4 regions of the Corynebacterium sp. AOP40-9SA-29 genome follow, and region 2 is predicted to be linked to each of the others. Evidence: predicted binding sites of a transcription regulator. Region 2 holds the regulator's gene; each other region holds the start of a gene.
The links. Region 2 encodes LexA, which represses DNA repair genes until DNA is damaged. Its sites were predicted from a motif close to CGAACANNTGTTCG; they were not measured.
Positions count from the first base shown of each region.

Region 1: the regulator LexA is predicted to act here: its motif matches at 2,304-2,317, upstream of ACT3SZ_RS13570 (HNH endonuclease signature motif containing protein).
Region 3: the regulator LexA is predicted to act here: its motif matches at 4,927-4,940, upstream of ACT3SZ_RS08310 (HNH endonuclease signature motif containing protein).
Region 4: the regulator LexA is predicted to act here: its motif matches at 2,466-2,479, upstream of ACT3SZ_RS15715 (HNH endonuclease signature motif containing protein).

Region 1 is NZ_JBQSWR010000008.1:54,636-62,469, reverse strand. Features, by position in the region: gene pyk (pyruvate kinase) at 1-35, shown strand, start outside; gene ACT3SZ_RS13580 (patatin-like phospholipase family protein) at 53-949, shown strand; gene ACT3SZ_RS13575 (amidohydrolase) at 964-2,196, opposite strand; gene ACT3SZ_RS13570 (HNH endonuclease signature motif containing protein) at 2,381-3,724, shown strand; gene ACT3SZ_RS13565 (DUF4921 family protein) at 3,809-5,176, opposite strand; gene ACT3SZ_RS13560 (hypothetical protein) at 5,241-5,618, shown strand; gene ehuA (ectoine/hydroxyectoine ABC transporter ATP-binding protein EhuA) at 5,657-6,436, opposite strand; gene ACT3SZ_RS13550 (amino acid ABC transporter permease) at 6,433-7,413, opposite strand; gene ACT3SZ_RS13545 (ABC transporter substrate-binding protein) at 7,413-7,834, opposite strand, start outside.
Region 2 is NZ_JBQSWR010000002.1:149,731-157,564, forward strand. Features, by position in the region: gene ACT3SZ_RS05200 (uracil-xanthine permease family protein) at 1-277, shown strand, start outside; gene ACT3SZ_RS05205 (HPr family phosphocarrier protein) at 386-655, opposite strand; gene ACT3SZ_RS05210 (DeoR/GlpR family DNA-binding transcription regulator) at 790-1,578, opposite strand; gene ptsP (phosphoenolpyruvate--protein phosphotransferase) at 1,806-3,524, shown strand; gene lexA (transcriptional repressor LexA) at 3,620-4,240, opposite strand; gene ACT3SZ_RS05225 (hypothetical protein) at 4,882-5,163, shown strand; gene nrdR (transcriptional regulator NrdR) at 5,256-5,717, shown strand; gene hrpA (ATP-dependent RNA helicase HrpA) at 5,731-7,834, opposite strand, start outside.
Region 3 is NZ_JBQSWR010000004.1:14,180-22,013, forward strand. Features, by position in the region: gene ACT3SZ_RS08300 (glutamate-cysteine ligase family protein) at 1-1,716, shown strand, start outside; gene ACT3SZ_RS08305 (S9 family peptidase) at 1,730-3,526, shown strand; gene ACT3SZ_RS08310 (HNH endonuclease signature motif containing protein) at 3,523-4,776, opposite strand; gene ACT3SZ_RS08315 (M18 family aminopeptidase) at 4,996-6,273, shown strand; gene ACT3SZ_RS08320 (tRNA (cytidine(34)-2'-O)-methyltransferase) at 6,270-6,761, shown strand; gene ACT3SZ_RS08325 (bifunctional methylenetetrahydrofolate dehydrogenase/methenyltetrahydrofolate cyclohydrolase) at 6,780-7,631, shown strand; gene ACT3SZ_RS08330 (DUF3017 domain-containing protein) at 7,628-7,834, shown strand, end outside.
Region 4 is NZ_JBQSWR010000013.1:30,855-38,688, forward strand. Features, by position in the region: gene der (bifunctional cytidylate kinase/GTPase Der) at 1-1,357, opposite strand, end outside; gene ACT3SZ_RS15710 (pseudouridine synthase) at 1,402-2,316, opposite strand; gene ACT3SZ_RS15715 (HNH endonuclease signature motif containing protein) at 2,544-3,827, shown strand; gene scpB (SMC-Scp complex subunit ScpB) at 3,901-4,449, opposite strand; gene ACT3SZ_RS15725 (segregation and condensation protein A) at 4,474-5,292, opposite strand; gene ACT3SZ_RS15730 (ParA family protein) at 5,295-6,161, opposite strand; gene ACT3SZ_RS15735 (site-specific tyrosine recombinase XerD) at 6,263-7,222, opposite strand; gene ACT3SZ_RS15740 (NUDIX domain-containing protein) at 7,212-7,834, opposite strand, start outside.

The sequences.
Region 1 (7,834 bases), on a different contig from region 2:
TCCACGTCCACCTGCTCGGCGAGGACACCGCGTAGAAGGAGGCCCCACCAGGATGATCGACGCACGCGACACGGCACTGCTGTTGGAGGGCGGAGGCATGCGCGCCTCCTACAGCGCTGGCGCGGTGGACGTCCTCATGGACCACGACGTGCAGTTCGGCTGGGTCGGGGGCGTCTCCGCCGGCGCGACGCACCTGGTCAGCTACCTCAGCGGAGAGCAGGACCGCCTGCGCCGCAGCTTCGTGGACTTCGCCACCGAACCACAGTTCGGTGGCTGGACCTGGCTGCTGCGCGGCAAGGGTTTCTTCAACGCGGAGTTCATCTACGGTCAGGCCCACACCCTTGATCTTCCGCGGCCCTACGATGCCCGCCTCGCGCTGGAGGGGGACACGGAGTTCCGGATCTGCGCCACCCGCGCCGACAACGGTGACCCGGTCTACTGGGGACGCGAGGACATCAGCTCCGGCCAGGAACTGATGGACCGCGTCCGGGCGTCCTCCACGATCCCGTTCGCGATGCCGGTGCCGCGCATCGACGGGGTGCCCTACGTCGACGGCGCGCTCGGACCGTCCGGCGGGATTCCGTTGGACGCCGCGCTGGCGGATGGCTACGACCGTTTTTTCGCCGTACTCACCCACCCTCGTGGCTACGTAAAGCCGCCGATGGGACGCTCGAAGGTGTGGCGCACGCTGCTGCGCCGCTACCCGGCGGTCGCCGAGGCACTGCTCACCCGGCACATTCACTACAACGCCACGATGCAGCGGCTCTACGCCCTGGAGCGCGCCGGCCGGGCGTTCCTGTACTTCCCGGAGGACGCCGCACCGGTGAGTTCCACCGAGCGCAAGGTCGACGTTCTGCGCGACTCGCTGGCGCGAGGCACGGAGCAGGCGCTGCGCGACTGGGACGGCATGAACGAGTTCCTCGGCCGCGAGGCCGTCGGCTCCGCCTGAGCCTTACTGGCGCGTCAGTCGCGCCAGAGGTAGGCCAGTACGGCCGCCGTCGCCGCCCGCGTGGCGGTGTCCACGGTGCCCGGTGCGGGCAGGAACTGCGGCGAGTGGTTACCCGGGACGTCCTGCGCGACCCGGTCGGCGGCGACCGCAGCGTCCCACACGTCCTGTTCGGTGCAGCCGGTGAGCAGGAACTCGTAGGGCACGCCGAAGTGGCGGGGGATCTCGGAGAAGTCTTCGGACGCCGTCCAGCGGGCGGCGTCCTGCGAACGCTCACCGAAGACCTCATCGAGCACGGGACGCACCCGCTCGTGCACGCCGGCGTCGTTGTCGGTCAGCTCGCCGCGCGCGGAGTAGACGACGTCCGCCGGCTTCGGCGTGCCCGAGGCCGCGCACTCGGCCTGGATGACCCGCTCGATCGCGGCGTAGGTGCGGTCACGCACGCCAGTGTCGTAGAAGCGGCAGTTCAGCACCAGCGTGGCAGTGTCGGGGATGGTGTTGTTCGTGTGGCCGGCGGTGAGCGTGCCGACGGACACCACGGCGAAGTCGTCCGCGGCGACCTCGCGGCCCACGATGCCCTGCAGACGCACCACGATCATCGCGGCGAGGAACGTCGGGTCGATGGAGTTGTGCGGTGCCGACGCGTGCGAGGACACCCCGTGCAGCGTCACCGTGATGGTGTCGCAGGCGGCCATCACCGGGCCGGCCGAGGAGAACACCGTGCCCACCGGGCCGGGCATCACGTGCTGGCCGAGGCAGACGTCCGGGGCGGGGATACGCTCGGCCAGGCCGTCCTCGATCATCGACGTGGCACCGCGGGTGACCTCCTCGGCAGGCTGGAACAGGGCGATGAAGGTGCCCGACCAGGCATCCTGCCGGGCGTCCATGATCTCGCACAGGCCCATCAGGGCGGTGGTGTGCACGTCGTGGCCGCAGGCGTGCATCACGCCCGGGTTCTTGGAGGCGTAGGACGCCCCGGTGTCCTCGGTGACCGGCAGGGCGTCGAAGTCGGCGCGGTAGAGCACCGTCGGGCCGTCCCCGTTGCGCCACACGGCGGTGATGCCGTGGCCGCCGATACCGGTGGTCACCTCGGCGCCGAGGGCGCTGAGGCGCTCGAGGACGTGTGCGGCGGTCTGCTCCTCGTGCTCGCTGAGCTCCGGGTTCTCGTGCATCCACGTGTAGAAACCGTCGGCCCAGGAGAGGTCCACGCCGTGGTTGCCGATGAACTCCGCGATATCAGGTGTACTCATGGCCCCGAGTGTAGTGACGCTGGTGTCCTCTTCTTAGGGGCGGTCCCGGCTCGGGGTCTGTGGTGGCTCTCGTTCGATGTTGGGGCAGGTACTCCTTCTGAGTTATTCGAACATGTGGTTGACCATGTCCGTGGCATGTAGTACACTTCCGTCAAGGAAGCCAACCAAGGGGGACGCTGGCACCATGACTACCGACAACACCACACCCACCATGAGCATGGACGACATCCAACGCCACCTCAACCTCGGCGAAATGCTGCTCATCGCGAAACTCCGCGACATCGCCACCACCGAACGCTTCGCCACAGCGCTGGCACTACGCGGACGTTCCCGAACCGACGCCTCCCGCTTCGCACACGCAGGCGAACTCGCCGCACGTAACCTCGAACTCTTTTGTGCAGTGCTCACCACCGGAATCCTCGCCGCCGACCATCTCGCCCTGATCCGCCGGCTTATCCACGCCCAACTAGACACCGTGCCCCAGGCCCACCACGATGAGATCACCGCACACCTCGACGCCGCCGTGAACAAAGACGTCACCCCCTGGCTACGCGACACCACCGAACTGGTCACCCTGCGCGAACTCCGCGACCGCGTGCGCGCAGCAATCCTCGACGCCGCCCCGGAACTGGCCAACGACACCGCCCTGGCCCAGGAAGACACCGCCACACTCAAACGCCGCGGCAAGCAACTCGTCCTCACCGGCGGCGACGAAGTCACCCTCGCCGCCATCGACGATGAACTCGACAAGAAAGCCCGCGTTCTGCTCGCCGATGCCCGCCGCCGGCAGGAAGACATCCCCGAAGAAGAACGCACCGTGCTGCCGACCCGCTCACAACTCAAAGCACAGGTACTGCTCGAACAGCTCGGCGACAACCCAGCCTCGATGAAAATCCGCGTGAACCTGTACCGTGCGACCCTCGACGGCATTCACGGCACCGGAGCCGGCTACGTCACTGGCGTCGGCTGGATTGACCCTTCCACCGCCCAGCGCCTGGAAAACGAGTCCGGCTATGTACGCGTCCTGCACACCAACCCCGACAAGTACCCCGACACCGAGGCCTACACCTTCACCACCGCGCACAAGGACTACCTCGACGGACGTGATGCGACCTGTCGGTTCCCGAACTGTGATGTGCCGGCCACGCTGTGCGACAACGACCACATCATCAACTCCCCGCACACCGACCCCACCAGCGACGGGATCACCCATCCGAGCAACGGGCAGAAACTGTGCCGCCCGCACCACCGGCTGAAAACCGAGGGGGTGTGGACCTGCTCTACCACCGACGACGGGTTCACCATCGACTGGGAAGGTCCCAACAACAGGCGCTACACCACCCACGCCACCGGCCCGTTGGCCCAGGCCTACGACCCGGACGCGGTCTACCCCGCATATCCCGACGAACCCTCCGAACCGGTCGAAACTCCAGAACCTACCGAACCGGATGAGCCAGTCGAACCGGTTGAACCAACCGGACCAGACGGTCCCGACGACCTCGACCCCACCGAGGACCCACCGGCCTAGAAGCCACCCGCTGCCACACAGAAAGCCCCCGCACCCTCACAGGTGCAGGGGCCAGACGTGCGGGCCAGGGGCCAAGTCGGTGGGTTAGCCCTGCACCGCCGGGTTATAGCGCAGCGAGTTGCGCTGGAATTCGATCTCCCCACCCAGCCGGATCCCCGGGGCAAGGCGCCCCTCGTCACGGGCCGCGGTCAGTTTCTCGAGCACCTGCGACTTGAGGTCAGCGGGGCTCAGGGTGTTGATGAAGATCTTCGTGCCACCCTCGAACCCGGCCATCGTCGAATCCCGCCACTTGATCATGATCCGCCACGGCATCGGCACGTCCACGTCCAACGGCCGGTGCAGCCACTCCTCGTTCGAGGGCATGTGCGGCCCGGCCGCGACATGGCAGGCGTGGACGAGGTCGGCCACCGCATCGCGTTCCTCGACGCTGATCAGCCACGGCTCGGTCGTACCCGAACGGGAGAACACCTCCAGGGTCGGCCAACGGTGCCCGAACCCGGCGAAGGCGATGGCATGGTCGTTCTCCGCGACGATGAGGTTGTGGTGCCCGGCGTAGTCCACCGCCCACTCGTTGTACATGTTCGGGTTCGCCCGCACCTGGGCGATCTCCGTCTCGTTCTGCAGTCCGTGCTCGTCGATGGCTACCAGCTGTTTGTGCAGGTGCTCGATCGATGCGCCGGCGGGCTCTAGCCAGTTCTGGAATGCCGCGACGTAGCGCACGTACGGGTTGGCACGGTAGAGCCTATCCATCGCGTCCACGGTGAAGGCGATGTAGAGCCGGTGGTCCGACCAGCTCATCTCACCGGAGCTGAGCAGCTGGTCGCTGCGTGTGGCCCCAGGGACGTAGTGGTCGCGGGCGAGGATGATGTCGTGTCCGCCGCCGAACAAGGGCCCGCCGAGCTCGTTGATGCTCTGCACCGCCTGCTCTTCGGTGAACAGGGCGTCGATCTCGGACGCAGGACGCCCCGCCGCGGCCAGGCGGATGCGCAGCAGCTGCTCGACGTGGTCGCGTCCTTCCGGTTCGGCGAGGTATTCCGCCATGTGCCGGGCGGCCGTGGCGTCCATCCGGTGGCCGTAGTTCACCAGCCAGTAGTCGTAGGTGAGGATCTCGTAGAGGTTCGCCACCCGCCGGAACAGCGGGTCGGTCGACTCCAGTTGGGAGACCGTGAGGCCGCGCAGGATGCGGGGGTCACCGTTGTCGTCGATGACCATGCGGGCCTTCTCCGGGGTGGTGCGCAGCAGATTGGCGATGCCGAAGTCGGTCTGCGTGTCCCGGTTGCCGTCGTTGACCTCGACGATCTCCTCGGGACGTTCCCGGATGGGGCGGTGGCCGCGGCTGGGCACGGTCCATACCTCGGTCCCGGAGAACGGGTTGACCTGTTTGATGGTGCCGTCGGGCAACGTGGTCAACGGTGGTACCGGTGCGGGGGAGATGGGGGAGTGGCCGATCACAGTTACCCAACAGTAGTCGGTCGGACCCTGGCAGTGGGAGCGAGTCAGTGCTTTACTGGTGCCCATGCCTCAGATCGTGTTCAAGATCCTTTCCACCGCCGATCAGCGCGACAGCATTGTCGACGACATTCGGCACCTGGTCGACCTCAATTCGGAGTCGCTGACCGCTGACCTGAAGGTGGCCACCGGCACCGGGGGAGACGCCAGCCTCGAGGAGGTGTGGCAGGACTACGGTTTCGCCGACGCCGCCGACACCACCCCCGAGCCGGCGACGGTGACCCTGGACGTCACCCGCTGCGAGGGCAGCATCAGCGCGCTGACCGCGCGCCTGTCCGAGGTGCTGGTCAGCCGCGACAAGCAGCCCGCCGAGCAGCTCTTCCAGCAGGTGCTGGACGACCCGGGCACCCCCCGCGTGCCCTGGCACGTCGACATCCGTCCCTGATCCGTCCCTGATAAAGCGGTGGGGACGCGCAGCGGGGGTCAGTCCAGGATGCTGGACAGGAAGGAGCGGGTGCGCTCCTCCTGCGGGTCGGTGATGACCTGGCGCGCCACACCGTGCTCCACGATGCGTCCGCCGTCCATGAACGCCACGTGGTCGGCGACCTCGCGGGCGAAGCCCATCTCGTGCGTGACGACGAGCATCGTCATGCCGTCGTCGGCGAGACGACGCATCACGTTGAGGACTTCGCCAACGAGCTCGGGGTCCAGGGCGGACGTCGGCTCGTCAAAGAGCATCAGCTTCGGCTTCATCGCCAACGCGCGCGCGATGGCGACTCGCTGCTGCTGACCGCCGGAGAGCTGCACCGGCCACGCGTCGGCCTTGTCGGACAGCCCGACCATGTCGAGCAATTCGCGGGCGGTGGCCTCGGCCTCCGCCTTCGGGACGCCCTTCACCTTCATCGGTGCCTCGATGATGTTGGCGAGCACCGTGCGGTGGGTGAACAGGTTGAACTGCTGGAAGACCATGCCGATGTCGGCGCGCTGACGCGACGCCTCGCGCTCGGAGATCTGGTGCAGCCGGCCGTTGCGCTCCTGGTAGCCGATGAGGTCGCCGTTGACCTCGATGCGTCCGGCGTCGATGCTCTCCAGGTGGTTCACGCAGCGCAGCAGCGTGGACTTACCGGAGCCGGACGGACCGATCAGGCAGGTCACGCCGCCGGTGGGGACCTCAAGGTCGATGCCCTTGAGGACGTCGAGGCGGCCGTAGCGCTTCCAGACGTCCTTCACGGCGATCATCGGGGTGTCGGACGGGGTGCTCATCGGCCGTTCTCCTTGTTGTCTCGACTGTCGCGGTTGTTTCGTTCGCTGCTCGGATCCTCGACCGTGATATTCAGCGGCGGCAGGCCCTCCGCGTCGGTCAGTGCGGCGAGCTGGCGGCTCGTCAGTGCCCGCGAGGAGCCGCGGGAGTAGTAGCGCTCCAGGTAGTGCTGGCCGACCATGAGGATCGAGGTGATCACCAGGTACCAGGTGGCGGCGACGAGGAGCATCGGCACCGGCTCGAACATGGCGTAGGCGATGTCCATCGACCGGCCGTAGAGCTCACCGGCATAGGGCAGCGCGATGACCAGCGAGGTGGTCTTCAGCAGGCTGATCAGTTCATTGCCTGTCGGCGGGATGATGATGCGCATCGCCTGCGGCAGCACGGTTCGGCGCATGTTCTGCCACCAGGTCATGCCGAGGGCCTTGGAGGCCTCCGACTGGCCCTCGGGCACCGCCTGGATACCGGCACGCACGATCTCAGCCATGTAGGCCGATTCGTTGAGCCCCAGGCCGATCACGGCGAGCCAGAACATGTTGTTGAGCAGCGCGTCGAGCTCGATCTCGGTGAAGCCCACGTTGACCGACTGGTAGATCGCCGACAGCAAGCCCCAGAACACCAGCTGGACGTACACCGGGGTGCCGCGGAAGATCCACAGGTACAGCCAGGCAATGCCGCTGGTCACCGGGTTCGGGGACATGCGCAGGACGGCCAGGACCGCGCCGAGCACCACGCCGACGATCATTGCCAGCACCGTCAGCGCCATGGTGTGCACCGCGGCCTCGGCGATCCGGGTGTCGAAGAGGTAGGACGCGTAGGTGTCCCAGCCGTAGGCGTCGTTGTGCGCCGCGCTCCAGAGGAACACGGCGAGCAAGACGAGCAGGACGACGGACGCAACGATGCGTCCCGGGTGGCGCAGGGGGACGACGTCGTTGTCGGTCGGGCGGGTCCGTTCCTGGGCCCTGGGGTGGTCGCTCATCAGGAGGCTCCTTCATCGGCGGTGGCAGCGGCAGTGGCGGCGGCGGGCAGGTCGACGTCCTGCGTGTTGACGGTGACGGCGTCGATCGCGCCGTCGGTGAGTCCCCAGGGGCCGAGGATGTCGTCGTACTGTCCCGAGGTGATCAGGTACTCGAGGGCGGCCGCGAAGGCGGGCACAAGGTCCGACTCCTTGGCGAAGGCCCAGCCGAACGGGGTGGTGTCGAAGGCGTCTCCGGCGGGGATGAGCTTGCCCTCCGACAGACGAATCGCGTAGTCGGTGACCGCGGAATCCGAACTCAGCGCATCCGCCTTCTCCAGGGCCGTGGCATTTGCCGCGGCGTTGGCGGACTCGTACACCAGCTTGTTGATCGCCGGACGGCCGTCGGCGACACACTCATCGGACTTGACCTGTACGTCGTCGG
Region 2 (7,834 bases):
GACGATGGTGCTCTACGGCATGATCGGCCTGCTGGGTATCCGCATCTGGCAGGACAACAACGTGAACCTGACCAACCCGGTGAACCTGTCGGCGGCGGCCGTGGCGATGATCGCCGGCATCGGTAACCTCACCCTGCAGATCGGTTCGCTGGAGCTCGAGGGCATCGCCTGGGGCTCGGTGGGCATCATCGTGGGCTACCCGCTGCTGCGGTGGCTGTTCGAGAACGTCGGGGAGGGGCGCGAACCCGCCGTGCGGGACTACCTCTCCCATAACTAGGGCGTGCGCCGGACGTCTCGTCGCGTAGAAAACCGGCCCCGACACCTGCAGAGCAGGTGTCGGGGCCGGACTCGACTGCGGTGACGGGTGCCCCCGTCGTCGCTGTTCCTACTCTTCGTCGAGGTTCTTGGTGATCAGCGCGGCGATCGCCTCCACGGCCTCGGCGTTGTCGGACGTGACGGTCACCTCGTCACCGTGCTCGGCACCCAGGGCCATGATCATCAGCGAGGAAGATGCGTCCGACGGTTCCTCGTCGTCCTCCCCGGGCAGGGAGAGCAGGATCTCGTCGTCGTAGTTGGCAGCCGCCTCCGCAATGATGGTGGCGGGACGTGCGTGCAGGCCCACGGTGGAGCCGACGGTGACGGTAGTGGAGGCCATGGTTGTGAATGTCCTTATCAGGTCGTCGTTCATGGTGGTCGGGCGCTGACCGCCAGCAGTGCCTGGCGTGTGGTGCCCTCCCTGACAGCGTAGCCGAACTGTGCCCGATCGCGCCGTCACGACTATCGCGCCACTTATGCCGTGACGACGTTGACATCCTCCGAAGAGAAGGCCTCCAGATACTGGCGCGGCGCGGCGTCGTCGGTCACCAGCACGTCGATCTCAGGCACGTTGGCGAAACTGACGAGGTAGTCGCGGCCAAATTTCGTAGAGTCGCACATCGCGACCACCCGGTCGGAGTTGGCGATCATGGCGCGCTTCACGGCGGCCTCCTCGGCGTCCGCCGTTGACAGTCCGTGGTCCATGGACAGGGCGTTGGTACCGATGAACGCGAGATCGGCGTGATGCACTCCGATGGTGCGCAAGGCGATATCGCCGACGACTGCCTGAGTGATGGGACGGATATGGCCACCAATGAGCTGGACGTCCGACAGGCCCGCCGCCGACAGGCGGACGGCGAGGGGCAGGAAGTTGGTGAGCACCGTCAACCCCCGATAGGGGTTGTCGTCGGGGCGTCCTGCCTCGGCGATGGCGTGCGCCAGCATCGCGGTGGTCGTGCCGGCGTCGAGGAACACCGTGCCGGTGCGCGGCAGAAGGTCGGCGGCGGCGCGTCCGATCCTGATCTTGGCCTCCGTGGAGGTGGTACTGCGCAGCTCGATGGGGGTTTCACGAGTCTGGAAGGTATTGGTGGGCACGGCACCGCCGTGGACCCGGTGCAACGCGCCGTCATTGTCGAGCACCGTGAGGTCCCGGCGGATGGTTTCCGGGGTGACCGCGAACCGCTCTGCGAGCTCCACGACGGTGACACGCCCGTTGACCGCGGTCAGTGACGCGATCTGGCGGCGACGTTCCTCAGAGTTCATGATCTGCATTGTATGGGGTGTGGCGGGGATGAACGCCGATTCGGGGGTGGGTATGGCCCGGCGGGTGACCCCAGGGGGTGACCGAAAGAGGGTAACGTGGGCGAGGAACTTGTCCATCACGTTCGTACCTCGACACCTCGTGGTCGAACCCTCGGTAAGTGACCTTGGTAGTTGAATCGACGTCCACCAGGTCGTGCGATCAGAAAATTTGTGGGAGACCAGACACTATGGCAGACACGAATCCCCCGGCAGTCCCCGCGGACGGCGAACCCGTCGTTCTGAAGGGAAAGTCCGTTGTTCCCGGAACCGTCTTCGCACCGGTTACCTGGGTTACCGACCGCCCGGAGTTGCCGGGCCCGGACAAGACGGTCGGGGACGCCGACCGTGAGGCCGAGTACCAGGCCTTCGTCACCGCGGTGGACACCGTCTCGGAACGTCTCAGCTCCCGGGCGCAGACCGTGGAGGGCAACGCCCGCCAGGTCCTCGAGGCGACCGTCGCGATCGCCAAGGATCGCGCGTGGGCGAAGAAGGTCAAGAAGTCCGTCAACGGAGGTCAGACGAACCTGTACGCGGTGCGTCAGGCCACCGACGACTTCGTGGAGATGTTCCTGAAGGCCGGCGGGGTGATGGCTGAACGTGTCACCGACCTGATGGACGTGCGTGACCGTGTCATCGCCGAACTGCGCGGGGAGCCCGAGCCGGGCATTCCGGACGTCGACACGCCTCATGTCCTGTTCGCCGATGATCTCGCCCCCGCCGATACCGCGACCCTGGACCCCGAGCTGATCATCGCCGTGGTCACCGAAAAGGGTGGTGCGACGAGCCACACCGCGATCATCGCCCGCCAGCTCGACCTGCCTTGCATCGTCGCCGTGGGAAGCAACCTGCGCGGCGTGAGCGCTGGCACCGAGGTCCTGGTGGACGGTGCGGCGGGAACCGTGGAGACCGGCGTGGACCCGGCAGAGGTGGAGAAGCGTGTCACCGCTGCCGCCGAACTGGCCTCGAAGGTCCGTGGCTGGCACGGCCCGGCGCAGACCGCCGACGGTCACCGGGTGCAGCTGTTGGCCAATGTGCAGGACGGTGCAGCCGCCCGCCAGGCCGCGGAGTCCGTGGCCGAGGGGATCGGCCTGTTCCGTACCGAACTCGGCTTCCTCAGTGAGACCACCGAGCCGTCCGTAGAGGAGCAGGCGAGGCGTTATGCCGAGGTCCTGTCCGCGTTCCCGGAGGGCAAGGTCGTGATCCGTACGCTGGACGCCGGCTCGGACAAGCCGGTGCCCTATGTGATGGCGGAGACCGAGGAGAACCCTGCTCTCGGTGTGCGCGGTCTGCGCATCGCCCGGACAAACCAGAAGTTGCTGGAACGCCAGCTGGACGGCATCGCCCTGGCGCTGAAGCTGTCCGGTCGCGAGGACTCTGCGGCGCAGACCTGGGTGATGGCACCGATGGTGGCAACGGTCTACGAGGCGAAGTGGTTCACCGAGCTGTGCCACGAGCGAGGCCTCGTGGCTGGCGCGATGATCGAGGTCCCGGCGGCGGCCCTCATGGCCGATAAGATGATGCCCTACCTGGACTTCGTGTCCATCGGTACGAATGACCTGACCCAGTACACCATGGCAGCAGACCGCATGTCGGCCTCGCTGGCGCACCTGACCGACCCGTGGCAGCCCGCGGTGCTGCGACTCGTGCACACCACGTGTCGTTCTGGCGCGGAGACCAAGACGGCAGTGGGCGTGTGCGGTGAGGCCGCGGCGGACCCGGTGCTGGGCTGCGTGCTCGCCGGTCTCGGTGTGACCTCTCTGTCCGCGGCACCGCCTGCACTCGCTGCGGTGGGCGCCCAGTTGGGCGAGGTGGATTTCGCGGTGTGCCGTGAGATGGCCGCTGCCGCACTGGACGCCGATGGCGCGGAGGAGGCCAAGGCAGCCGCCGCGGCCGTGCTGGGGCTCTAGCGCTCTAGCGCACCCTGTATCCACGCAAACCCCCCGGACGCCTCTGACGGAGGCTGTCCGGGGGTTTCGCGTATCAACGTGGGGATTGCGGGGGCCTAGATCTTGCGAAGCACCGCGACCACGCGGCCGAGGATGTCGGCGTTGTCCCCCGGGATGGGTTCGAACAGGTCGTTGTGGGGGAGGAGCCAGACGCCCGCTTCGTCCTTCTGGAACTCCTTGACCGTCGCCTCCCCGTCGATCATCGCGGCCACGAAGTCCCCGAGTTCGGCGACCTTCTGGGAGCGTACGGCGACCCAGTCACCGTTGAAGATGCCAGCATCGCGCATGGACTCGCCAATGACCTGGAGCAGGAACAGTTCCCCGCCACCGACGAGTTCCTGGGGAAGAGGGAAGTGGGCCTCGACGTGCTCTTCGGCCAGGATGGGCGAACCGGCGGCGATCTGACCGACGACGGGCACGAAGGACGGCTCCGGCATACCGGAGGGACCGCTGGTGTTAGCCGGCTTCGGCCCCGGACGGTTGTCGACCTCGTCGTCGAAGTCCCTGATATCGACCGCGCGCGGCTTGTTGTCCTCGCGGCGCAGGTACCCCTTCCGCTCGAGCTCGCGCAGGTGGTACGACACCGACGAGGTCGAGTTCAACCCCACTGCGTCGCAGATCTCGCGGATGCTCGGCGGGTATCCGCGGAACCGGGTCGCGTCCTTGATCACGTCCATGATGCGCCGTTGACGGTCGGAAAGCTTCTCCCTCCCCTTTGCGTCGAGCGCGGCACCTGCCTCGGTGACCTTCGCCCGCTTTCGCTTGCCTGCCGTGGTTCCCACGGAGGACTTCTGCTTCTCTGACATCTGACCCACTCCTGGACTCGTTGTACCGGTCGTGTCCCCGACCTTACATGACCGAACGGACATCGTTGGTCAGGGTGTTCGAAAATCTCTGGAAAGTTGTGGACATCATCGAACACCCGTGCTACCTTCGGGTGCAGATACAGAACTTCGAACACACGGACGAAGAACGTGCCGTCGGAATCAAGCGATGTCCGCCAGCGGTGCTGTCATGGTCCTTGTCTGAAGCCGGGAATCCGGTCTGCTTCCACGGAAAGAGGGTTGTCATGAGCACGATGTCGGTTGAAAGTCGTCGGTCCGGCCTCCGCCGTCCCGTCTATCGGCGTCCGGAGTGGTCCGGGTCCGCGCTGGATGGTTTCTCGAACACCTGGGGGGAGGGTTCGGTCCGAACCCCTTCGGTCGTGCAACGGCAGCGGTACCTCCGTCAGGGCAGAATTGCTGAACGTCCGTTCGAGCCGACCTCCAGGTACGCCAGAATTCGGCGTCGCGCGTCCATGGTCGTCGGTTCCCCCGGCATGACCGTACTTTCTCTGGCCGCGCTGGTGACGTTCCTCGCCATATCTCCGGCGGTCACTGGGCAGCAGGAGGACACCGTGACACCGACCGGGACGACCACGGTCACGGTGAGCGACGGCCAGAGTCTGGCGGAGATCGCTGAGCAGCACGTGCACGGGGCCAGCGTTGGCGACGCGGTGGCGAGGATCGCTTCGCTCAACGATGTTAGCGACATGGGTGGACACTGGACGGATGAAGGCTCCCAGGGGAGCACCCGGGACGTGGTCGTCCCCGTCTACTGACCGACCCCTCGTCCGCCTGCGGTGCGGCTCGGAGTCGGAGGTAGCATGTGGGGACACCAACTGTCCTGACGACTTCCATGAGGGAGAACACCGTGCTTTGTCCCGCCTGCCGTTCCGAGGACTCCCGGGTCGTGGACTCCCGCACGGTAGAATCCGGCTCCGCCATCCGCCGTCGCCGAGAATGTCTCTCGTGCAAGACCCGGTTCACCACCTTGGAACGATCCGTGCTGCTGGTCACCAAGCGAAGTGGTGTCACCGAGGAGTTTCGCCGCGACAAGGTGATCCGGGGTGTCGGAAGGGCCTGTCAGGGCCTCGAGGTCTCCGGAGACGACCTGAAGATCCTCGCCCACGACGTAGAGCAGTCACTGCGTGCCTCCCACGGCTCCCAGGTCGCCGCCGACGACATCGGCCTGGCGATCCTCGAACCCCTTCGCAACCTCAACGAGGTCGCCTACCTCCGGTTCGCCTCGGTCTACAAGTCCTTCCGCTCGACTGAAGACTTCGAGAAGGAGATCCGTGCGCTCCAGGAGCGCCGAAGCGACGCAACCGGGTAGCCCTGTCCGGGGGCTACCTGATCTTCGCCAGTGCCTTGCGCACCCGGGCGACACTCGCCGGACGCGACGTTCCCAGGTTCTGGGCGTACAGCGACACCCGGAACTCCTCGACCAGCCAGAGCACGTCCTTGAACTGGGACGAGGCCGCCCGAATCGCCGGCAAACGGCGCTTGGCCTCCTCGACGGCCTCGACGCACTCCCTGACCTGGTCGTCGAGGTCCTCTTCCCGGTCCGGGTCAGATTCCATCATCTCCAGGCGAGCCTGCATCGCCGCAACGTACCGCGGTACATGACGCAGATGCTCCACCCCGTTCTTGGCAACCTGGTGAGGCCCAAGGAAAAATTCGAGCTGTGCCTTCATATCTTCGATGGCCGCCCCGTCCCACGCAGAGAGTTCCTGCGACATATCCGCCACAGCAAGCACGGCCGGGGTGATCGCCACGAAGATCTGCCGGACCAACCCAGGACCACGGTCCTTGGCTGCAGCTACCGCCTCGGCACAACGTTCAGGATCTCGGATCACTGGGCCGTACTGCTCGAGCAGGTTGCGGCACGCCAGCACCCGGCAGTCATCGACCAGTGCGTCTGCGCCGCCGTGCGGGTAGGTGTCCACCGCCACACGCTGGCGCAACTGCAGTCCCTTGACCATCTGCTTCGAGGAGACCTGGCAGGCCGCCACCATCATCTCCAGGACGGTGGAGAACTGTTGACCGGCCGCCGCCTGCGGGGTGGGGAAGGCCTTCAGCACGACCCCGTTCTTACCCTCCGAGACCAGGGCAGGGTAGGCCGAGGTCGTTTGGCCGTCCACCACGGTCTCCACGGACTCCGGGAGGACGCCGATGCCGTCGCTGCTCCAGCTCGCGGAGCGGGCGAGCACACCACCGGTGCCCCCGGCACTGCCTCCGCTGCGTCCTCCCCGGCCCTTCTTCTTCGACGGGCTGTGGGACGCGGAGTCTTGCGGTGTGGGGGCAGCGCCACCGGACTTGCCGTTCGACCTGCGGGAGGAGCGTGCGGTGGCCGACGCGATGGACTGGGTGATCTCGCCGGCCAGGTCGTCCTGCAGTTCGGCGAGATCCTTTGAGGTCGCGATGACCTTGCCCCGTCGGTCCACCGCGGCATAGGTCATCCGGAGGTGGCCCGGGACCCGGTCCCAGTCGAAGTCGGAGGGGCTGATTCCCGTACCGCCGAGCGAGCGCAACGCATCAGCCAACGCCTGGTCGACGGGGCCGTCGTAGGGGGTCATACGCTCCAGGGCGGCCCGGGCGAACTGCCCGGCCGGTACGACCGAGGTGCGCAAGGGCTTGGGGAGCGTGCGGATCAGCGCGATGCACAGTTCCTCGCGCATGCCCGACACTAGCCACCGGGTGTCGGTGTCGGTGACACCGGCGAGCAGCGGCAACGGGATACGCATCGTGATGCCGTCGGCAGGGTCGCCGGGGCTGAAGACGTACGTGAGATCGAACTGCATCGCGCCCTGGGTCCAGGAGTCAGGGAACTCCCGGGCCTCTGCCGCGGCACCGTCGGAGCCGATGAGCGCCTCCGGGGTCATGTCGAGCAGGTGCGGGTCGGTGTGGCGGGCCTTCTTCCACCAGGAGTCGAAGTGGGCGGCCGACACCACCGAGGACGGCAGCCGGGCGTCGTAGAAGCCGTAGAGGGTGTCGTCGTCGACGACGATGTCGCGGCGTCGTGCCTTGTCCTCGAGATGTCCGACCTCGTCGAGCAGCTCGCTGTTGTGGCGGAAGAAGCGGTGGTTGCTGCGCCAGTCGCCTTCCACCAACGCGTGGCGGATGAACATGTCACGCGCGGCCTCCGGATCGGTCTTCGACAGGTTGACCCGTCGGTCGGCGATGACCGGGAGGCCGAGCATCGACGCTTTCTCGATGGCCAGGGCCGCCCCCTGCTTGCTGGACCAGAACGGTTCGGCGTAGGAGTAGCGCATCAGGTGAGGGGCGACTTCTTCGAGCCACTCGGGGACGACCGGGGCGACCGTGCGGGCGAACACCTGGGAGGTCTCGACCAGTTCAGCGGCCATGACCCACTGCGGAGGCTTCTTCGACAGGTGGGAAGACGGGTGCACCACGAACGTGGTGTTGCGGGTGCCGGTGAATTGGCGGGAG
Region 3 (7,834 bases), on a different contig from region 2:
GCGGTGCGTGCGCTGCTCGCCCTGCTCGCCGACGAACTTGGCGACGACCTGAGGTGGGTGACCGGCACCGTCGACCTGTTGCTGCGCGCAGGTTCCGGTGCCTACCGGCAGCGTCGGACGCTGCGCCGGCGCGGCAGGACCGACGATGTCCTGAGCCTGCTCGTCGCCGAGACGCTCGACACCGTGGGCCTGGAGGGGGCCGCCCCCAGCACCACGCTGGGACTGGCGGCGTACGAACCCAGCGTCGTCGACGAGCTGGGCGAGGCCTTCTGGGACGAGGCGGTGGACGCCACCGGCGAACCGCGTCCGGCGTCCGCCCCGGCGCTGGCGGCTCTGGTGGAGACCGGAATGCTGCGGTTGCGGTCGCGTCTGCAGAATTCCGAGGAGGAGCTCACTGGGCGCGGCATGACCTTCCGTGCCAGCGGGACCGACCGCCACATGGTCTTCCCGATCGACCCGGTACCTCGGATCATCACCGGGGCGACGTGGGACACCCTCGCCGCGGGGGTGGAGCAGCGTATGCGCGCGCTCAATGCCTTCCTCGACGACGTCTACGGCGACCGCGAGATCGTCCGCGCCGGAGTCGTGGACCTGGCCACGCTGGAACGCGCCCCCGGATTTCGCCGCGTCGGTCGCCACGCCCCGGCCGGACGAGTGCGTAACCACCTCAACGGTGCCGACCTGGTCTGCTCCGACGACGGACGGTGGCAGGTCCTCGAGGACAACGTGCGCATGCCTTCCGGCCTCACCTTCGCCCTGGCGGCGCGCGACGTGACCCGCCACCACTTCCCGGAGCTGCTCGAGGCCACCGAACGTGAGGTGGGCACCGTGGTCGACCCCTCCGGCTGCCTGGAGACCATGTGCGCCACACTGCGTGCCGCGGCCCCGCCGGGCGTGGACCCCGACCACGCCCACGTCGTCGTCGCCACCGCGGGGGAGACGGACGCCACCTTCGCCGAACAGGGGCTCGTCGCCGGGGTCGGCGGGTTCTCCCTGTGCACCACCGAGCAGCTCCTCGTGGACGCCGACGACCACGGAACCCCCACGCTGTGGGACGTCTCGAAGGGACGACGGACGCGGGTGGACGTGGTGTACATGCGGGTGGAGGAGGAGATGTTCCTGTCCTCCACCGCCGCCGACGGCCGCGGGCTGCGCGACCCCTTCCAGGCCGTCCTCGCCGCCGGCACCGTGGCGGTCGCCAACGCCCTGGGCAACGGAGTCGCCGACGATAAGGCGATCTACGCGCACGTGCCCGCGATGATCGACTTCTACCTGGGGGAACGTCCCGCACTGGACCAGGTGCCGACGTACCTGTGTTCGGTGCGCGAGCAACGCGACCAGGTGCTCGACCGGCTCGGGGAGCTGGTGGTCAAACCCATCGACGGCTACGGCGGTGCCGGCATCACCGTCGGCCCCGAGTGCACCGCGGCGCAGCTCGCCGCCCGTCGACGTGAATTGCACACCCACCCCGACCAGTTCATCGCCCAGGAGGTGGTGCGGCTGTCCACGCTGCCGACGTTCGACGGCACCGGCATCCAACGCCGGCACGTCGACCTGCGCATGTTCACCCACCTGCGGCAGTCCGGCGGCCCCGGGACCGCGGTGGAAGCGCTGACCGTGCCGGCCGGACTCACGCGGGTGGCCCCGGCCGGGTCGATGATCGTGAACTCCTCGCGCGGCGGCGGGGGCAAGGACACCTGGATCTTGGAAAAGTAAGGAGAACGGACTAGTGAGACACACCTACGCCCCCAGCCTCGCCCCCGACGGCTCCGCGATCGCCTTCGTCCTGCACGACGGCGTCTCCCCGCGGGCCATGCAGTCGCGGCTCGACGGCGGGGAACGCCCCGTCGTCATCCCCACCGAGGGGCCGGCGGTGGCGGTCCGCTACTCGCCGGACGGACGGTGGCTCGCCGTGGAGGTGTCGCCGGCGGGCACCGAACGCAACGAAATTTGGCTGGTCTCCAGTGACCCCGACGACCCGTCCGCCGTGCTCGTGCGCGACCACGGCGACGCGAAGACCTCCGTGGTCGGCTGGGACGGCGGCCTGCTCGCCGTCGATGCCGTCGGGTCCGACGGTGTCGCCGAGGGCCGCATGTTCGACCCCGTCACCGGAGAGACCAGGGTGCTGGACCGTCGGGCCGACGGTCAGCTCGTCGCCGCGGAGGGCGGCTACGCGTTGATGCGCGTGGGACCTCGCGGCAACCGGGAGCTGCTGCTCGTGCGCCCCGACGGGAGCTGGCGTCCCGTCCTGCCCCCGCAACCCGGGTCCACCACGGACGACGGGTACATCCTGCCCGTGGCCGACGGCGGGCCACCGGTGCTTCTCGTCGTCGGCGACCACGGTGCGGACCGGCGTCGGGTGACACGCATCCGTGAAAGCGACGGGGTGATGGGCATGCGCGAACTCACCGGCCACGGCACCGCCGACGTCGACGAGTTCGCCGTCAGCTCCGACCGCGGCACCGCCGCGGTGCTGTGGAACCACGACGGGGTGTCGGCGTTGGAGGTATTTCTCCTCGACGACCAGCAGCGCGTGACCGTCAGACGGTCCGTCCGACTTCCCGGCACCGTCGCACGCGGACTCACTCTCACCGGCGACGGCATCCGCCTGGCATTGACCGTTGAGAGCCCAGATGTCCCGCCGGCGGTACACCTGGTGGAGGGCCGCAGCGGGCTGGTCACACCGCTGGGCCCGCCGGTGGTTCCGGACCGTCCGCTGCTCGCGGCCGTCCAGCAACCCCAGCTGTTGCACTTCACTGCCCGCGACGGGGTGGAGCTGTCCGGCTGGCTCTACCGCGGGGCGAACCCCGACTTCGCCCCCGGGCACGGGCCGCGCCCGGTCCTGCTGCACTTCCACGGCGGGCCGGAGGGGCAGTCCCGGCCCGAGCACCACGATGTGTTGCGCGAGGTCATCGACGCCGGGGTCACCGTATTCACCCCGAACGTGCGTGGATCGTTCGGCGGCGGGCGCACGTTCATGCACGCCGACAACCGCTACGGGCGCTTCGCCGGTATCGACGACCTGGAGGACTGCGTCCGGTTCCTCGTGTCGATGGGTGTCGCCGACGCGGACCGACTGGCGATCAGTGGACGCTCCTACGGCGGCTACCTCACGAACATCGGGGTGACGTGGTTCCCCACGATGTTCCGGGCAGCGGTGAGCGCCTGCGGGATGAGCGACCTGCAGACGTTCTACCGCGACACCGAGCCGTGGATCGCCAGCGCGGCATACCCCAAATACGGTTACCCGATCCAGGACGGGGAGCTGCTGGCGGAGGTATCGCCGCTGCACCGGGTGGACCGGGTGCGCACACCCGTACTGTTCATCCACGGTGCGAACGACACCAACGTACCGCCGAGCGAATTCCGGCAGATGAAAGCGGCGATGGCCGCCCGAGGCGTGCCCACCGCGGAGCTGGTGATGGACGACGAGGGGCACGAGTTCGTCAAGTCGGTGAACCGGCGCAGGATCGCCGAGCGGATGGTCTCCTTCCTGCGTGAGCACGGAGTGGTCCCGGGATCCTAGAACGGCACCTCCGCCCCGTCGTCGTGGAACCCGCCGGAGTTGTGCTCCCGGACGACGGCGTAGCGTCGCGACGCCCGCTCGGCGAAGGTGGTGCGCGCATAGCCGGCGAGTGGGCCGGTGGGCTCGGTGATGTGGCTGTGGCCGTCGTCGACACTGGTCCACATCACCGTGCCGTCGCTGGCGATGGTCGGATCCCACCAGCCCAGGGTCTTGAGCAGGTGGTGGGCGCGGCACAGACACTGCAGGTTGCGAGTGTCGGTGGGGCCGCCGGCGGCGGGGTCGTCGTGGTCGTAACGCTGCACGTGGTCGAGGTCGCAGCGTGGGGCGGCGACGTCGCAGCCGGGGAAACGGCAGGTCCCGTCGCGGCCACGGACGAAGGCGCGGATCTGGGCGGTGGGGACGTACGCCTCCACCTGGTCGTGCCCGGCGACGCGCAGGTGGGTGACGCGCTCCATGAACTGCTCGGTGGCCATCGCGTCCAGCCAGTGGCCGGAGTCAGTGGCGGCGGTCTCGGAGGTGATTTCGCGGTACAGGTTGAGCGTGACCTTCACCTCTGCGGTGCCGCGCGCCAGATGCATCACCGCGTCCGCGCGCGAGCAGTCCCTGTCCCGGCAGACGGCGTCGAGGATGGTGAGGAACTCCTCGGCCTCGGCGGCGGGCAGCACGGCGGTGATCGCCGTGGTCTCGTGATCATAGGCGTCCACGCTGACCCGACGAGGAGGGCGGTCGGCGGCGGGCGTGGCATTCGGGTCCAGCGGGCGGGCGAACTCGTCGACGTCCTCGATGGCCTTGGCGATCCGGTTGTACAGAGCGCGCGGACCGGGCATTGCCTGCTCATCGCGCCGCGGGGTGAGCACCTTGATCAGTGCGGTCTCCACGGCGGCAAGGAGATTGGGGTCGTCCTGCGTGATGCCGTCGGCGGCACGGGCCAGGACGCGCAGGTGGTCGTAGCCGAGCATGCCGCCGCCGAGATGTACGGACAGGCGCGGCATGCGCAGGCAGAGTAGGCCGACGTCGCAGAAGGTCTCGGCCCGTCCGCGGGTGATCGCGGCCTGGGCCTGGAGGCGCGAGTAGTGGTCGGTGACGTCCGCGCCGTCCTCCGGGGTGGACGCCCGGGCGAGTTCGAGCATCGCCAGGTTCATCCGGCGGGCCGCGCGCACGGTGGGGGTGATGTCGACTTCGATCGCCCAGTGAGGACGGTGGCCGTCGGGGGCCATGAGTTCATTGGAGAGGATGTCGAGTTGGCGCACGAAGTGGACGTCCTCGCGGAAGGCTATGCTTCGCGGAGGCTGCGATGGTGGCCGCGACGGTGGCGGTGGTGGTGGCGGTGGTGTGGTGTCCGGCATGTCGATCACGCTATCAAGGGGCCCGGACATGAAACGGCGCGAGAGATGTTCTATCGAACAGGTGTTCGTGTCTAGGGGTGGCGACGGTCGGCGGTGTCCGTCCGGGGTGGTTTACTGGTGGCCATGACAGGCACCGCCGACTCTCTCGACTCCACCAATTTCATCGACTTCATCGATGCGTCCCCCAGCAGTTACCACGCAGCCGCCGAGGTGGCGTCCCGCCTCGACGCCGCCGGCTTCCACCGGCAGGACGAGACACAGAGGTGGGACGCTTCGCCCGGCGGGCACTACATTGTGCGCGGTGGGGCGGTGCTGGCCTGGCGCGTCCCCGAGGGCACGGCGGACCAGTTCCGCATCGTCGGCTCCCACACGGACTCCCCGGGGCTGAAACTCAAGCCTGTCGGCGACATCGTCGGGCCCGGTGGGTGGCGGCAGGCCGCCGTCGAGGTCTACGGCGGGGCCATCCTGCCTGCCTGGTTAGACCGCGAACTACGCCTCGCCGGACGTGTCGTGCTCGCCGACGGCAGCGAACACCTCGTGCGCACCGCTCCGGTGCTGCGCGTCCCGCACCTGGCCATCCACCTCGACCGCAGCGTGAACAACGGGCTCACCCTCGACCGCCAGCAGCATATGCAGCCGGTGTTCGCCATCGGCGACGGTTCGCCGACGATCGGTGAGGTCATCGCCGAGGCGATCGACGTGCCCGATGTGCACGCCGACGACATCCTCGCCCACGACCTGATCACCGTTGATGCCCAGCGTGGCGAGGTCTTCGGCGCGCGCGGGGACTTCATCGCCGCCGGACGCATGGACAACCTCAGCAGCGTCTTCACCTCCCTCGAGGCGTTCCTCTCGGCGGAGGACGTCGACGGGGTCGTCCCGGTGCTCGCCGCCTTCGACCATGAGGAGGTCGGCAGCGCGACGACCAGCGGCGCGGCCGGGCCCGTGCTCGAGGACGTCCTGACCCGCACCGCCGCCGCACTGGGGGAGGACGCAGAGGGCACCCGGGCGATGTTCGCCCGGTCGTCCTGCGTCTCCGCCGACGCCGCCCACTCCGTGCACCCGAACTACGCCGGCAAGCATGACGCGGTCAACCGCCCGGTCATCAACGGCGGCCCGGTGTTGAAGGTCAACGCCAACCAGCGCTACGCCTCCGACGCCGCCACCTCGGCGCAGTGGCGCGCGGCATGCCGTGCCGCTGGGGCTCCGGACCAGGTCTTCGCCGGACATAACGACGTCCCCTGCGGTTCCACCATCGGGCCAATTACCGCCACCCGGCTCGGCATCCCCACCGTGGACGTGGGCATCCCGCTGCTGTCGATGCACTCGGCCCGGGAGATGGCCGGCGTCCACGACCTGGCCTGGTTCACCGACACGCTGAAGGCCTGGTGGGAGCAGTGAGCGAGAACACCCCGTACTGCCGCATCCTCTTCGAGCACCCGGCTATCCCCGGCAACACCGGGGCCGCGATCCGCCTGTGCGCCGGCACCGGTGCCGCATTGCACCTGGCCGAGCCGCTGGGCTTCAACTTCGACGACAAGCACCTCAAGCGCGCCGGGCTGGACTACCACGACCTCGCCGACGTGCACGTGCACCCGTCGTTGGACGCGGCGCTGGATGAACTCGCCGGCGCCGCAGGCGCGCGGGTCTTCGCCTTCACCGCCCACGCCGACACCTGGTACACCGACGTCGACTACGAACCGGGAGACGTCCTGCTCTTCGGCACCGAACCCACCGGGCTGACGGAGGAAGCACTCGCGGACCCGCGGATCACCCGGCAGGTGCGCATCCCGATGCAGGAGGGACGGCGCAGCATGAACCTGTCGAATGCGGCGTCCGTCGCCGCCTATGAGGCGTGGCGGCAGGCGGGGTTCCCCGGCGGACGCTGAGGGTGCCATAATGGTGCGGTGACTGATGCGACCAAGCTTGACGGCAAACTGTACCGCGACGAGATCGTCGAGGACCTCACCCGCCGCGTGGCGGCGCTGAAGGAGAAGGGGGTCACGCCGGGGCTGGCCACCGTCCTCGTCGGCGATGATCCGGGGAGCCACTCCTACGTGAAGATGAAGCACCGCGACTGTGAGCAGATCGGGGTGAACAGCATCCGGCGCGACCTGCCTGCGGACGTCTCGCAGGAGGAGCTCAATGCCGTGATCGACGAGCTCAACGCCGACCCGGCGTGCACCGGGTACATCGTGCAGCTGCCGCTGCCGAAGCACCTGGACGAGAACGCGGTGCTCGAACGCATCGACCCGGCGAAGGATGCCGACGGCCTGCACCCGGTGAACCTCGGCAAGCTCGTGCTCATGGAGCCGGCGCCGCTGCCCTGCACGCCCAACGGGGCGATCGCGCTGCTGCGCCGCTTCGGCGTGGAGCTCGACGGGGCGAAGACCGTGGTCATCGGCCGTGGTGTGACCGTGGGCCGGCCCATCGGCCTGATGCTCACCCGCCGGTCGGAGAACTCCACGGTGGTGCTGTGCCACACCGGGACGAAGGACCTCGCCAAGGAGACCCGGGACGCCGATATCATCGTCGCCGCCGCCGGTAAGGCGCACATGCTCACCGCGGATATGGTGAAGCCCGGCGCCGCGGTGCTGGACGTTGGCGTTTCGCGCGTGGACGGCAAGCTCGCCGGCGACGTGCACCCGGACGTGTGGGGCGTGGCGGGCGCTGTCTCGCCGAACCCCGGCGGTGTCGGCCCGCTGACCCGCGCCTTCCTGATCCACAACGTGGTGGAACGGGCGGAGCGTCTGGTGTGAGCGACGCTCCCGACACCACCGACACGGCAGAATCCGACAAGGCCGACCTCGTCGAACTGACACCGGCCGAGCGCCGGACGCTGCTGCGCAATCCGCACGATGCGCGGGTGCCGCACTCGCGGCTCAACCAGACGGTGCAGATGCTGCTGGTCGTCGGGTTCGTGCTGGTCATGATTGTGGGGCTGGTGTTCCTGGTGGCTGAC
Region 4 (7,834 bases), on a different contig from region 2:
TAATCTCATCGGTGGCGGTGATGCCGACCTTGGTGTCCACCACGAAGACGATGACGTCCGCGGTGGCCATGGCGGTCTCCGCCTGGCGGGCAATGGCCCCATGGATGCCCTTGGCATCCGGGTCCCAGCCGCCGGTGTCCTGCACCCAGAAACGTCGGCCGTTCCAGTCGCCCAGGTAGGAGATGCGGTCGCGGGTCACGCCGGGGAAGTCCTCCACAACGGCCTCACGACGCCCGATGAACCGGTTGACCAGCGTGGACTTGCCCACGTTGGGACGGCCCACCACGGCGACGGTGCACAGCGCCTCCTGCTCGGCACGGTCGTCGCCCAGCACACCGAAGGCCTCCTCGACGGCGGACCAGTCGGTATCCTCGGCATCGGCGCTGAGCAGGTCGAAGTCGGCGAACTCGGAGTCGTCGAACTCGGGCTCGGCAAAGTCGGAGTCGTCAAAGTCGTTGTCGCCGAAGTCCTTGTCGTCGAGATCCTCGGTGTCCTCGAAGACATCCTCGCCGGACACAGCAGCCTCGTCGATCACGGAGTCGTCGGTCGCACCGATGACCTCGCCTTCGGCGGTCCGGAAGACGAGATCCTCGCCCCCGTCGGACGCCTCGGTGACGGCCAGGTCCGCGGGACGCGCGGCGGACTCCGCCGCCAGGCGGGTCAGCTCGGCGAGCACAGCTTCAACGTCCATGTCGCCGGTGTCGAGCACGGTGGCGTCGTCGGCAGGACGCAGCGGCGAGACCGCGCGCGACGAGTCCGCGGCGTCCCGACGCTCGACGTCGGCGAGCACCGCGTCGTAGTCGGCGTCCCGTCCGGCGGCGACGTCCTGCACATACCGGCGCCGTGCGCGCACCTCGGCGCTGGCGGTCATGAAGACCTTGCAGGACGCATCGGGGAACACCGCGGTGCCGATGTCACGGCCCTCGACGACGCAGCGTCCGGCGCGCAGGGCCAGGGACCGCTGCAGTGCCACGAGGTTCTCCCGGACCTCCGGGATCGCCGAAACGGCGGACACGTGCGCGGTGACCTCGGTTCCCCGGATCTCCCCGGAGACGTCCTCGCCGTCCAGGAGCACTTCCGTGGCCGAGGGGTCCTCGTTGACCAGCAGAGGCAGATCGGCGGTGGCGGCGACGACCGCCTCCGTGTTCTCCGGGTCGATGCCGGCGCGCAGGACATGCAGCGTCGCCACACGGTACATCGCACCGGTGTCCAGGTAGCGGGCATTCGCGGCACGCGCCAGCAGGCGGCTGACGGTCGACTTGCCCGTGCCGGACGGGCCATCCACCGCGACGATGAATCCCCCGCCGGCAATGTTGTCGACAGTGCTCAGGTCGGTGACGTCGGTCGTGTCAGTCACGTCGTTCCTCTCGTTGTTCCGTCCGTCGTTCATCGCATTGTCCATCACAGCTGCACCGCGTTGTAGAGGCTCGTCAGCTCGGCACGGTTCAGTGCGCGCAGGGTGCCGGGCTTCTGCTCGCCGAGCTGCACGGTGTGGACCTTGGTGCGCACCAGGGCCTGGACCGGGAACCCGGCCTCCTTGAGCATGCGACGCACGATGTGCTTGCGGCCCTCGTGGATTTCGAGCTTGATCAGGGACTTTCCCTGCCAGACGTCGATGATCTGTACGTAGTCGGCGCGGGCGATGCCGTCCTCCAGGTCGATACCGTTCTTGAGCTGGTGGATCAGGCGACGGTCAGCCTCACCCAGCACGGTGGCCAGGTAGGTCTTCGAGACCTCGTAGCGCGGGTGCATCAGTCGGTTGGCGAGCTCCCCGTCGTTGGTGACGAGCAGCAGCCCCTCGGTGGCGGCGTCGAGACGACCCACGTGGAAGAGACGCTGACCGGCGGCGACACGCTCGCCGACGAGGTCTCCGACGCAGGGGCGTCCCATGTCGTCGCTCATGGTGGACTGGAAACCGCGCGGCTTGTTCAGCGCGTAGGTCACCAGGTTCTCGTCGACGAGCACACGGGTGCCGTCAACGCGGATGACGTCCTTGTCCGGATTCACCCGGATACCCTGCTGGGTCACGGTCGTGCCGTTGACGTCGACGCGTCCGGCGTCGATGAGCTTCTCGCTCATCCGGCGGGAGGCCACGCCGGCGGCGGCGAGAACTTTCTGCAGGCGGACGGACTTGTTCTCTGCGTCGTTCTTCGAGCCGCCCTTGGAGGAACCGCCGGCGTTCTTGCCGGACTCCGGGGGCTTGCGGTCGGGGACGTGCTGCTTACGGGCCGGGCGGGCGTTGGACACGTACAGGTCGGCCGGGGCCTTGCCTGGTTCCTGTTCCGGTGTGCCGTCTCGGCGAGCGGGGGTGTTCACGAAAAGTCCTCATCAATCAGTCGAGGGTGTTCAGTTATGTCAGCTGACCAGTGTAACTCCTCGTCGGGACATCGGTTAGTCGACGGCGCAGGTGACTCTCCGGGCTAGGTTTCCCGGTACTCATGACAATACACAATTCTCCACTTATTCGAACATGTGGTTGACCATGTCCGTGGCATGAAGTACACTTCCGTCAAGGAAGCCAACTACAGGGGGACGCTGGCACCATGACCACCGACAACACCACACCCGCCATGAGCATGGACGAGATCCAACGCCACCTCAACCTCGGCGAAATCGTCCTCATCGCTCACCTACGCGACATTGCCGACACCGAACGCCTCGCCACCGCCCGCGCACTACGCGCCCGCACCCGCGCCGATGCCGTACGCTTCGCACACGCAGGCGAACTCGCCGCACGCAACGCCGCACTCTTCGCCACCGTCGTGACCTGCAACGTCGTCACCGCCGATCACCTCAACATGATCTGGTCACGCATCCACCGCCACCTGGCCACCGTGCCGACCTGCGAGCACGATGAACTCCTGGCCCGTCTGGACGCGGTGGTGCACGCCAGCATCACCGACTGGATGTGCACCGCAGACAACCCCGTCGCCCTTACCGTGCTGCGCGACCGTGTCGACGCGGCAATCCTGGATGCCGAACCAGACCTCGCCGACGACACCGCCGATGCCGAAGACGACACCGCCACACTCACCCGCCGCGGCACCAAACTCATCCTCGCCGCCGGCAACCGAGTCACCCTCACCGCCATTGACAACAACCTCGACAAGAAAGCCGACGTCCTACTCGCCGACGCCCGCCGCCACCAGGAGCGCATCCCCGAAGACGAGCGCACTCCATTGCCGACCCGCTCACAACTCAAAGCCCAGGTGCTCCTGGAGCAACTCGGCGACAACCCGCAGACCATGGACATCCACGTCCACCTCTACCGCGCCACCCTCGACGGGGTGCGCGGCCTGGGTGCCGGCTATGTCGCCGGGGTGGGGTGGATCAACCCCGCCACCGCCGAGCGTTTCGAAGGTGCCTGCGAGCCGAACAACATCACCGAGATCCCGACCGACCCGCAGGACTACCCCGAATCACAGGGCTACCCGTTCCTCGCCGGGCACAAGACCTTCCTCGAGGGCCGCGACGCGACCTGCCGCTTCCCCAACTGCGACGTACCCGCCGCCCTGTGCGACAACGACCATATCGTCAACTCTCCCCACACCGACCCGGACAGTGACGGGGCCACGCACCCGAGCAATGGGCAGAAACTATGCCGCCCACACCACCGGCTGAAAACTTCCGGGGCGTGGACATGTTCCACCACCGACGATGGGTTCACCATCGAATGGGAAGGCCCCGGCGGGGCGCGCTACACCACCCACGCGACCGGTCCGTTGGCCCAGGCCTATGAACCGGACGCGCCCCTCACCTTCGACGATCCGGACGACGACGCCGAAGACCCCGAGGACACCGACGACACCGAGGCCCCTCCCGACTAGCCCCCACCCCTACCTACACGTCAGCCCCCGCACCGTCCCAGGTGCAGGGGCCAGACGTGCGGGGCCAGGCGCCTTAGTCGAGGGCGTCGATGGCATCCACGTCCGGCAACAGCGGTGCCAGATTCGGCAGCGCCTCAAGAGACTCGATACCCAACTGCTCCAGGAACAGGTCCGTGGTGGCGTACAGGTGCGCGCCGCCGACCTCCCCGGTCACACCGACCTCCGCGATCAACCCTCGCAGAGCCAATGTGCGCATCACCCCGTCACAGTTGACCCCGCGCACGCCGGCCACCTGCGACCGGGTAACCGGCTGCCGGTAGGCCACGACTGCCAGGGTCTCCAAGGCCGCCCGGGAGAGTCGCTGTTGCGAACCGTCGAGGATCTTCGCCTCCACCGTCGACGAGTTCTCCCGTCGCGTATACAGCCGCCACAGTCCATCGCGCTCACGGAGTTCGAAACCCATCCCCCGGTCCGAGAACTCCGTGGTGATCTCCTGCAATGCCTCGGTCACCGATTGCTCGGAGGTCTCCAGCACCCGGGCGAAGTCGACGGCCGAGGTCGGCTCGTCGGAGACAAGCAGCAGCGACTCCAAACGGCTACGAACGACACTCACCGGTTCCATGTCCAGCATCCTCTCAACGTTGATTCAGTCCCAGTTACTTGCCGCGACCACGGCAGGGTCCACGTCCAGCCCCGTCCACGCCACGGTCATCTCCTCAAGCGGTTCGGGCTGTTCGATACCCACCGCGCGGGCCTTATAGAGCTCCAGCAGGGCGAGGAACCGTCCGACAACCTTCATCGACACCTCGCAGTCAGAGATCAGGGTACTGAAACTGACCCAGGTCTCCGCACCAGCGACCCGCAAAGTCGACAGGATGTGCCCGGCCTGCTCCGGGACGGACACCTCCTGGGCGTGCAGGTGCCCGGTGGAAACCTCGGTCGGGGTCGGACGGAAAACCGCCGCCGCCCGCTCGGCGAACTCCTCGGGTGTCAGCCCCAGCTCCACCGGCGGCATGAGGTCGGTGAAGTGCTCCTCCGGGGAGAGTTGGACCGGGTAGCTCCGGTCAGCGTCGCGCTGCCATTCGGCGAACAGTCCGGCCACCGACTTGTACGCCCGGTACTGCAACAAACGGGCGAACAGCAGGTCGCGGGACTCCAGCAGGGCCAGGTCCTCCTCATTCTCAACCTCCCCGCGCGGGACCAACCGGGCAGCTTTGAGGTCCAGCAGCGTGGCGGCGACGACGAGGAACTCGGTCACCTCGTCCAGATCGTCGACACTGCCGGTCAACGAGCGGGTGTAGGAGATGAACTCGTCGGTGACCGTCGCCAGGGCGACCTCGGTCACGTCCATCTTGCGGGAGTGAATCAGCTGCAGCAGCAGGTCGAAAGGCCCGTCAAAGTTGGCCAGAGCGACCCGAAACCCGGTGAGCTCCGGTTGCTCGACCTGCTCCGGAGCCTCGCTCACCCTCAGGTCCTTTCGACGACCTCGGCCGCGAGGTCAAGGTACTGGTGGGCACCGTCGGAGGACGGGGCCCAGGAGGTGATCGGCTCCCCTGCCACCGAAGTCTCCGGGAAGCGCACGGTCCGGGTAATCACGGTGTCGAAGACCTTGTCGCCGAAGACCTCGACGACACGCTCCATGACCTCACGGGAGTGGTTGGTACGCCGGTCGAACATGGTCACCAGGATGCCAGTGACCTCGAGCCGGAAGTTCAGGCGGTCGCGGACCTTCTCCACGGTGTCGGTGAGCAGCGCCAGGCCGCGCAGCGAGAAGTACTCGCACTCCATCGGGATGATCACGCTGTCGGCACAGCTCAGCGCGTTAACGGTGAGCAGTCCGAGCGACGGCTGGCAGTCCACGATCACGTAGTCGTAGTCGTTCATCACCGGATGCAGAGCACGTGCCAGGGCCTGTTCGCGGCCGACCTCGTTGACGAGCTGGATCTCCGCGGCGGACAGGTCGATGTTCGCCGGGACCACGTCCAGGCCCTCCACCGGGCTGGAGTGCAGCGCCTCGTGGATCGTGGCGGTGTTGTCCACCAGCAGGTTATAGATCGTCACGTCGAGCTCTTCGTGGTCGATGCCCAGCCCCGCCGAGAGCGCACCCTGCGGATCCAGATCGACGAGCAGGACGCGCCGCCCGTAGGACGCCAGCGCGGCACCCATGTTGATCGTCGACGTGGTCTTGCCCACGCCGCCCTTCTGGTTGCACATCGCGATGACGGTCGCCGGGCCGTGCCGGTCTAGCGCCGCGGGGCGCGGGATTTCGCGCAGCGGGCGTCCGGTGAGACCGACCTGGGGCTTGTCGAACAGGCCTTCTGATGAACGAGCCATCTCGTCAAGCTCCCTTCCTTGATTCGGTGTCGTTATCCCTCGGTGGTTCCGAGGGTGCCACATCACGCCACCACGATGAACAAATCACACGGTTCAGATTATCACGCACGCGGATGCGACTCCGCCCAGGATTCCCGTAGCAAGTCAGGGGTCACCTTCGTGTAGATCTGCGTAGTCGACACACTCGAGTGCCCGAGCAATTCCTGGACCACCCTCACGTCCGCCCCGCCGGTGAGCAGATGGGTGGCGAAACTATGCCGGAGACTGTGCGGCGAGATCTCTCCGAGGCCGGCACGCTCGGCAGCGCCGGAGATGATCTTGTACCCGGACTGCCTGGTCAGACGCCCACCGCGGGCGGTGAGCAAGAGGGCTGCGGCGTCCGCGCCGTGCCGGCTGCGTTGCGCCAATTGCGGACGCGCCCGGGTGAGGTAGGCGTCCAACGCCGACAGGGCCGGCCCACCAACCGGGAGAATACGATCTTTCCCGCCCTTGCCCCGCACGCGCACCAGACCGTCGTTGCGGTCGACGTCATCAAGGTCAAGGGCTGTGGCTTCACTGATACGTGCGCCGGTGGAGTACAACAGCTCGACCAGCGCCCGGTCGCGCAGATTCAGCGGTCCGGCGGCCTCGCCCTCCGGGCACGCCTCGATCAGCCGGAGCACCTGCCCGGTAGTCAACGCCTTCGGCAGATCCCTGCGCCCCGGTGCCAGGGGCACCTCGGCCACGACGTCCGGCAAACCAGTCTCAGCGGCGGTGAACCTGTGGAGCCCACGGACCGCGCTGAGCACCCGCGCAACCGAGGACTGTGCCAAGGCCCGCCCGCCCGTCGCGGCGCAACCGGTCCGCAGGTCGACGATGAAGCGTTCGATGTCCGCGGTAGCAACCGTCGTCATGTCCAGGCCCGCATCCGCCAGCCACCCGAGGTAGCGGTCGATGTCGCGACCATAGTTGTCGAGGGTGTTCGGACTGCGGCCTCGCTCGCTGCGCAGGTGCCGCATCCACGCGCGGACGCGACGCCGGTCGGCGTCGGCCGAAGCATCAGCCGCAGCGTCAGCGCACATGCTTCATGTCCGTCCCGGGCGTCAGTCCCCCCTGACGCCGTTCAGCCAGAGCGGAGTGGTGGTCGAAGGGTTCGGAGACGTCCCGGCGGGTGCCGGCATGCAGATGCAGCAGACCAGCGACGGCCGTGGCGTTTACGATCTCGCCGCGGCGGACCATGTCCACCGCCTCGTCCACCGGGGTCCAGCGGGAGGTCATATCCGCCTCCTCGCCGGTGGCTTCTTCCAGCTCCGCGGCATCCTCCGCGGTCAGCGGGTGAACGTCCTCGGCGAGAAAGATGCGACACATCTCCTCGCTGATCCCCGGTGACGCGATCACATCGCCAAGCAGGTGCCAACTCGCTGCCGACAGCCCCGCCTCCTCGGCGAGTTCACGACGCGCCGTACTCAGTGGATCCTCCCCCGCCATGTCCAACAGGCCCGCGGGCAACTCCCACAGGTAGCGGTCCACCGGGCGGCGGTACTGGCGCACCAGCATCACCTCGGGACGTCCGGGCTGCAACGAATCGGACGGGGAATCGCGCAGCGCCACGACGGCGGCAGCACCGAAGTGCTCGACGACCTCACGATCCGCCTCACCGGTGGCCGTGGTGATTCGGTCGCGACGCAGGGCCA